One region of the Bradyrhizobium sp. Mp19 genome, then DNA from elsewhere that is predicted to be linked to it. Evidence: riboswitches for the same ligand, from Rfam matches in the RefSeq annotation. Region 1 holds a riboswitch; the other holds the start of a gene.
What was found. Region 1 has a riboswitch for glycine ahead of QJT82_RS22895 (D-amino acid dehydrogenase). Riboswitches for the same ligand answer to the same signal wherever they lie in the genome.
Positions count from the first base shown of each region.

Region 2: linked by a shared signal. The riboswitch ahead of gcvT (glycine cleavage system aminomethyltransferase GcvT) and the one ahead of QJT82_RS22895 (D-amino acid dehydrogenase) in region 1 are both predicted to bind glycine.

Region 1 covers NZ_JASAUT010000021.1:99,018-103,020, forward strand. Annotated here, with positions in the region: gene QJT82_RS22890 (ABC transporter permease) at 1-574, opposite strand, end outside; gene QJT82_RS22895 (D-amino acid dehydrogenase) at 735-2,093, opposite strand; glycine riboswitch at 2,160-2,274, opposite strand; glycine riboswitch at 2,278-2,384, opposite strand; gene QJT82_RS22900 (M20/M25/M40 family metallo-hydrolase) at 2,476-3,606, opposite strand; gene QJT82_RS22905 (ABC transporter substrate-binding protein) at 3,872-4,003, shown strand, end outside.
Region 2 covers NZ_JASAUT010000020.1:71,318-75,320, forward strand. Annotated here, with positions in the region: gene gcvP (aminomethyl-transferring glycine dehydrogenase) at 1-567, opposite strand, end outside; gene gcvH (glycine cleavage system protein GcvH) at 724-1,089, opposite strand; gene gcvT (glycine cleavage system aminomethyltransferase GcvT) at 1,109-2,254, opposite strand; glycine riboswitch at 2,396-2,484, opposite strand; gene alaS (alanine--tRNA ligase) at 2,687-4,003, shown strand, end outside.

The DNA of each region.
Region 1 (4,003 bases):
AGATGAAGGAGAGGGTGCAGGTCGGCAAGATGATGCGCTCAAAGAACGGGCCGAAGCCGGCCGAGATGCTCTTGAAGCCCTGCACTGGAACCCAGCGCAGATCGATCGCAAAGATCTGGATCAGTACATAGCCGATCACGAACACCGGCACCGAGAAGCCGAGCACCGACAGTCCCATCACGAAGCGGTCGATCCAGGTGCCGTGTTTCCACGCCGCGATCACGCCGAGCGGCACCGCGACCAGGATCGAGAGGATGATGGTGGCCAGCGCGACCGAGATCGACGGCTCGAGGCGCGGGCCGATCATCTCGAGGATCGGCTTGTTCGAGATCAGGGAGACGCCGAGGTCGCCGTGCAGCAACTTGGCGACCCAGGTATAGAACTGGATGTAGATCGGCTCGTTCAGACCAAGCGAGGTCCGAATGCGTTCAAGCTGTTCGGGCGTCGCGTTGTCGCCGGCGAGGATGGCGGCCGGGTCGCCCGGCGTCAGCCGCAGCAACAGGAACACGAAAAGAGCCACCACGCCCATCACGGGAATGGCGGCGAGGATGCGGCGAAGCAGATATCCGAGCAAATTTGATCCGTTGGGTTGTGGTCGATGAAGTCCCCAGCGGGACCGTTGCACACCAGACCGTAGCACAGATGGTAGCAGACTCACGGTAGAACTTGAGCAAGTCCCATGCCATCGGTGCTGCGGTTTTTGCGGTGCAGCTAATCAGTCCTGTTGGCCGCGATTATTCCTCCGGTGAAGTTCGAAGCAGTCCACTGGAAGGTGGATTGATTTCAGCTTTGCGCGCGTCGGCGGGCACATCGAGCCCGGCACCGAACGACGGCGCCATCGGCGGCGTGTCGAGGTCGCGCCAATCGTCGATCGCCTGGGCTACCATCTGCGCCGTCGCCGCCGACAGCGTCCAGCCGAGATGACCGTGGCCCGTGTTGTAGAACACGCCCGGAATCCGTCCGGCGCGAACCACCGGCATCATGTTCGGCATCATCGGGCGCAGGCCTGCCCAGGGCATGACTTTCGACGTATCGATCTTTGGGAAATGATGTCGCACCCAGTCCACCAGCGGTTGAATGCGATCGGCGCGAATGTCCCGGTTGAAGCCGTTGAACTCGGCGGTGCCGGCGACGCGGAAACGGTCGGCGCCGAGCCGGCTGGTGACGATCTTCGCAGCTTCATCGAGCAGGCTGACGGTTGGGGCCGCATTCCGGCTTTGCGGCGCATCGAGCTGCACCGTGATCGAATAACCCTTCACCGGATAGACGTTGACGCGGTCGTTGAGCAGGCTGGCGAAGTGGCGGCTCGCCACGCCGGCGCAAATCACGATCCCGTCCGCTTGCAATTGATGCCGCGTCGCGACCGCAGCATCATCTGAAGCAACTTCGTTCCAGCCGATGCGGAAGCCGTCATCGCCGCGTGCGATTGTGTCGACGTCGGCTTCATGGACAAAGCTCGCGCCACGGCGGATGCAGGCGTCGGCAAGCCCACGCGTGAATTTGTGGATATCGCCGGTCGCGTCCGACGGCGTGAAGAAGCCGCCATAGCAGGTTGTCTGCAGCGCGGGTTCGATGACGCGGATTTCGTCCGGGGTCACAGGTCGGCGGTCGAGCCCGCCTTGCTGCAGCAGCGTGTTGACCTTGAGGCCGGCCTCGAAGCCGGCCTTGTCGTGATAGACGTGCAGGATGCCGCGGCGCTCGAGATCGAAGGCGATGTTCTCGCGCTGTGCGATCGAGAACAGGTGCTTGCGCGCTTCGATTGCGAGCCGCGTGGTCTCGATGGTGTTGCTGCGATAGCGGCCGATGTGGCCGACGAACTCGCCGATCCAGGAATATTTGTGCCAGCTCGGCTTCGGGTTCATCAGCAGCGGCGCGTCGCTTCTGAGCATCCAGCGCAGACCCTTGAGGATGGTCGCAGCACTGTTCCAGACTTCGGCGTTGCTGGCGGAAAGCTGTCCGCCATTGGCGAACGAGGTTTCCATCGCGGCGTAGCGATGCCTGTCGAGGACAGTCACCTTGTAGCCGCGTTCAAGCAGGGCATAGGCCGTCGTTACGCCGGTGATGCCGGCGCCGATAATCGCGATATGTGGCATGATGGTCTTCAGGCTCCCGTGGGTTAGAGTCGCCGAACCACCGGTGAAACCGGCATTCGGCGCCCCATCTGTCACGGTACCTGAGAGCTTGATCCGCATCGGGCCGGGGCCAGAAGCGAACTATCCCCTTCGGTGGACGTCATGGCCCTTGATGTGCGGCCATGTTCGTCTCTCTCCAGATCGTCCTGACGATACGGTCCTTTTGCCTGAGAGTTTCCGGGGCGGTTGCTCCGTCGGCGCCGAAGGCAACAACACGAATGTTGTCGCTTCGATCTCTCCCGCATCGTCGCGTTGGACGGCCGGACCGTAGGCGAAGCCTTAAAAATGGACAAGGCTAAATTTCGATCCGGCAGTGCCAACGTGTTGTGCAGTGCAATCGATGTCAGTCCAGCGTCGCCAGCAGCGCCGCCATCAGGCGGCCGCGTTCGGCGAGGCTGTCGACCTCGATGTGCTCGTTGAGCGTATGTGCGTCGGCGCCGCGAACGCCGAGGCCGTCGAGCGTGGGGATGCCCATCGCGCCGGTGAAGTTGCCGTCCGAGCCGCCGCCGGCGCTGCCGTGTGGCAGATCGAGACCCATCGCCGCCGCAAGGCCTTCTGCCTTTTCATACAGCGCCATGGTGCCCGCATCGGGCTCCCACACCGGGCGGGTGACGCCGCGCGTCACCTTGAAGGTCACGTCGTTGGCGGTGCCCGACAGTGCCAGCATGCGCTCGACGCCACGGTCGAGATCGGCCTGGCGCTTGGCCATGCTGAGCGCTTCGCCGGTGCAGGTCGTCGCGACGCAATTGACCCACTGGCCGCCATGCACGATGCCGACCGAGAAGGTGCAGTCCTCGGTGGTCATGCCGTCGATGGCGATGATCTGCCGCGCCATCTCGCGGATCGCGGAACGCCCGGAAGACAGCGTCGCGCCGGCATGGCTGGGCTTGCCGGTAGCTTCCAGATTGAAGCGCGCGATCGCGTAGCGGCCGGTGACGACGCCGTTGTTCGGCCGACCGGGCTCCGGCACCAGCACGTATTTGTTGCGCGCGGCTTCCGCCTCGATGATGTCGCGCGTCGACGGCGTGCCGACCTCTTCATCGGGGGTGAACAGCACGGTAATCGGCAGCGGTGTCGTGAAGGAGGCGCGCGCCAACTGCCTGATCGCCTCGATCGACAGATAGTTGCCGCCCTTCATGTCGAAGATGCCCGGCCCGAAGCACTTGTTGCCCTCGCGCCGCCACTTCAGCTTTTCGATGGTGCCGACCGGGTGCACGGTGTCCAGATGGCCGGCGATCAGGATGCCGGGCTGGCCTTGTTTCGGATGGGGGAAACGGGCGCGGACGCAGCCCGCGAAGCCCTGGCGTCCGGCGATGCGCTCGATCGTCGCACCCATGATCGCCATCTCGCGGGCGGCGAGATCGAGCATGCGCTCGACCGCGGCCGCGTTCCAGGTCGGGCTTTCGCATTCCACCCAGTTGCGCAGGCCCTGCAGCATCGTTTCGGAATCAAAGGGGAGATTGGCGGGGTTCATCGTTGTTCTCTCTTGTTGTTCTGACGGCGCCGGCATCGCGCGCGCGTTACGAAAATCTCAGCCGACGATTTTGTAAAGCCAGAATCTGGCGTGCGGCCTCATTCGTTTGTGTACGTCCGATGCGACCTGAAACCGATTGACGCGCTTGGCGCTTGGTGCAAGTCTCGATTTCACAAGCCATACAGCATGTTAGTTCGCCTAAATAACGAACCGCATGCATAACGAATAAGCCGGCTTTGACCAGTTACACGTCAGGAGAGATTGCATGTTCCCTATCTCGCGTTGGAAACACCGCACGCTAGCGGCTGCGTTGACGGCGCTCGCGCTGTCGTTCGCACCGCAGGAATTGTCTTTCGCACCGCAGGCGATGGCCGCGGGCAAGACCATCACCGCGGTG
Region 2 (4,003 bases), on a different contig from region 1:
CGTGCGCATCACCGCCAGCGTCTGCGGATGCACCTCCTTGTCGACGAAGAACACCTTCGCCTTGACCTGCGAGTGGCGCTCGGCGAGCGCCATCGCTTCGGCCGCCGCGGTCGCCTCGTCGAGCAGCGAGGCGTTGGCGACATCGAGCCCGGTGAGATCGCAGATCATGGTCTGGAAGTTGAACAGCGCCTCGAGCCGGCCCTGGCTGATCTCCGGCTGGTACGGCGTATAGGCGGTGTACCAGGCCGGGTTCTCCAGGATGTTGCGCTGGATCACCGCGGGCAGGATGGTGCCGGAATAGCCCTGGCCGATCAGCGAGGTGAACACCTGGTTCTGCGCGGCGAGCTCGCTCATATGCGCGAGCGCCTCGGTCTCGCTCAGCGCCCGACCGAGATCGAGCGGCGCCTTCTGGCGGATCGACGCCGGCAGCGTCTCATTCATCAGCGCCTGCAGGCTCGCGGCGCCGACCGTTTCCAGCATCGCGTTGATGTCGCGCGGCGACGGTCCGATGTGGCGGCGGACGAAATCGGTGGCGGCTTCGTTGATCGGCTTGAAGGGCGCGTTCATGACGTGGTCCTCGTTGTCAGCCGTCATACTCCGCGAAAGCGGGGTATCCAGTACGCCGGGACATCAGTGATTGAGCTGAAGGGCCGCGGCGTACTGGGTCGCCCGATCAAGTCGGGCGATGACAGTGAGTGTGTGGTGGCAATCTGCTTCATTCTCTCAGGCGGTGTGCGCGGCGTAGGCGGCCTCATCCATCAGGCCGCCGAGCTCGCCCTTGTCGGCAATCTTCATCTTGAAGAACCAGGCCTTGCCGCCGGCGTCCGAATTGACCAGCGCGGGCTCGGCGGCGAGCGCGTCGTTGACCTCGACCACCTCGCCGGTGATCGGCGCGTAGACGTCGGAGGCGGCTTTGACGGATTCGACGACGGCTGCGGCCTCGGCCTTCTTCAGGCTGCGGCCGACCTTGGGCAGTTCGACGAACACGACGTCGCCGAGCTGCGACTGCGCATAGTCGGTGATGCCGATCGTGGCGACGTCGCCCTCGATGCGGAGCCATTCGTGGTCGGATGTGTACAGCGTCGTCATGGGATCGATCCTTTGGCGTTTAGCGTTTGTAGGTATTGGGGACGAAGGGCGTGGCGGCGACTTTCAGCGGCAGCCGCTGGCCGCGCACTTCGGCGAAAACGGTGGTGCCGACGGCGGAAAGGGCGGTCGGCAGATAGCCCATCGCGACCGGCGCATTGAGGCTCGGGCCGAAGCCGCCCGAGGTCACCTTGCCGATCTGTTCGGTCGAGGCGGCATCGGCGAACAATGCGGCGCCTTCGCGCACCGGGGCGCGGCCGTCGGGCTTCAGGCCGACCCGCCGGCGCGCGGCGCCATCTGCGAACTGCGCGAGAATCTTGTCGGCGCCCGGGAAGCCGCCGGCGCGGGCGCCGCCGCTGCGGCGAACCTTCTGCACCGACCATTCCAGCGCGCCTTCGACCGGCGTCGTCGTGGTGTCGATGTCATGGCCATAGAGGCAAAGCCCGGCTTCGAGCCGCAGGCTGTCGCGCGCGCCGAGCCCGATCGGCAGCACGTCGGGATTGTCGAGCAGCGCGGTGACCACGGCTTCCACCTTGTCTGCGGGCACGGAAATCTCAAAGCCGTCCTCGCCGGTGTAGCCGGAGCGCGAGACGAAGCAGTCGACGTCGCCGACGCGGCGCGGACCAGCGTCCATGAATTTCATCGAACTGACATCTGCACAAAGTTTCGCCAGCGCCGATTCGGCCTTCGGCCCCTGCAGTGCGATCAGCGCGCGGTCGGCCAGCGATACGATCTCGCAAGTGTCGGCGAGGCTAGCGCGCAGATGCGCCTCGTCCTCGGCCTTGCAGGCGGCGTTGACCACCAGGAACAGGTGATCGCCGAAATTCGCGACCATCAGGTCGTCGAGCAGGCCGCCGTCATTGTTGGTGAATTGCGCGTAGCGCTGCCGTCCCGGCGCGATGCCGACGATGTCCTGCGGCACCAGTTTTTCCAGTGCGAGCGCAGCATCGGCGACTTTGCCGGATTTGGCCTTCAGCACGAGCTGGCCCATGTGCGACACGTCGAACAGGCCGGCTTCCTTGCGGGTGTGCAGGTGCTCCTTCAGCACGCCGGCCGCATATTGCACCGGCATGTCGTAGCCGGCGAACGGCACCATCTTGGCGCCGCGCGCCAGGTGCAGCGCGTGCAGCGGGGTCTGTTTCAGCGGGGAAGTTTCGCGTGCAAGCATCACAGGGCCCTCGCGGTTCCCATCGGGGACCTATTTCCCCTTGAGAAACCTGCAGAAAGCCCCATCTGTCGCTGTGCCTGAGAGTATTATCCCGTCGGCGGACGCATCAGGGCGAATCCCAGCGTCTCTTTCCAGATGTCAGACGTCACGCGGTCCTTTTGCCTGAGAGTTTCCGGGGCGGTTGCTCCTTCGGCGCCGGCGGTAAGGCCGGTCTCTCCCGACGTGACTAGGTATAGGTAGGTAGAAAACACGTCGCCACCAAGACTGTCAACGCAGCTGCAGCAACTATCCAATGGGCTTTGTGCTGCCGCGGCAAGCCCATGATCCGCCTGCACAGTTTCTGGACACCGCAGCTGGCAATGTCTAAAAGCGTTCGGCCGGAAAATGACGCCTTTTTGCGGCTGGCCGGCCCCTTTTTCCGATTGGATGAACATGAGCAGCGTCAACGACATCAGGTCGACATTTCTGAACTTCTTCAAGGGGAATGGCCACGAGATCGTGGCCTCGTCGCCGCTGGTTCCGCGCAACGACCCGACCTTGATGTTCACCAATGCCGGCATGGTGCAGTTCAAGAACGTCTTCACCGGCGTCGAGAAGCGCTCCTATCAGCGCGCCACGACGTCGCAGAAGTGCGTGCGCGCCGGCGGCAAGCATAACGACCTCGACAATGTCGGCTACACCGCGCGCCATCTCACCTTCTTCGAGATGCTCGGCAACTTCTCGTTCGGCGATTACTTCAAGGAGCGCGCGATCGAGCTCGCCTGGAATCTGATCACCAAGGATTTCGGGCTGAAGAAGGACAAGCTGCTGGTCACCGTCTACCACACCGACGACGAGGCGGCCGGCTACTGGAAGAAGATCGCGGGCTTCTCGGACGACCGCATCATCCGGATCCCGACCTCGGACAATTTCTGGGCGATGGGCGACACCGGCCCGTGCGGTCCGTGCTCCGAGATCTTCATCGATCGCGGCGAGCACATCTGGGGCGGACCTCCGGGCAGCCCGGAGGAGGATGGCGATCGCTTCCTCGAATTCTGGAACCTGGTGTTCATGCAGTACGAGCAGGTGACGAAGGAGGAGCGCGTGGCGCTGCCGCGTCCCTCGATCGACACCGGCATGGGGCTGGAGCGCATGGCGGCCATCCTGCAGGGCGTCGAGAGCGTGTTCGAGACCGATCTGTTCCGCAACCTGATTGATGCCGCCGCGTCTACCCTCGGGCACGGTCCGAACGAGCAGAACGTTGGGTCGTATCGGGTGATCGCGGACCATCTGCGCTCGTCGGCGTTCCTGATCACCGACGGCGTGCTGCCGTCGAACGAGGGCCGTGGCTACGTGCTGCGCCGGATCATGCGCCGCGCGATGCGCCATGCGCAGCTTTTGGGCGCGAGCGAGCCGCTGATGCATCGCCTGGTCTGGGCGCTGGTCCGCGAGATGGGCCAGGCCTATCCGGATCTGGTCCGCGCCGAGAAGCTGATCGAGGAGACGCTGCGGCTGGAGGAGACGCGCTTCCGCAAGACGCTGGCGCGGGGCCTGTCGATCCTCGACGAGAAGAGCGCGGGCCTCAAGAAGGGCGACATGTTCGACGGCGACACCGCGTTCACGCTGTACGACACCTACGGCTTCCCGCTGGATTTGACGCAGGACGCGCTGAAGTCGCGCGGCATCAGCGTCGACCAGGCGTCGTTCACCGACGCGATGGAGCGGCAGCGCGTGAAGGCGCGTGCCTCCTGGGCAGGCTCGGGCGAGGCG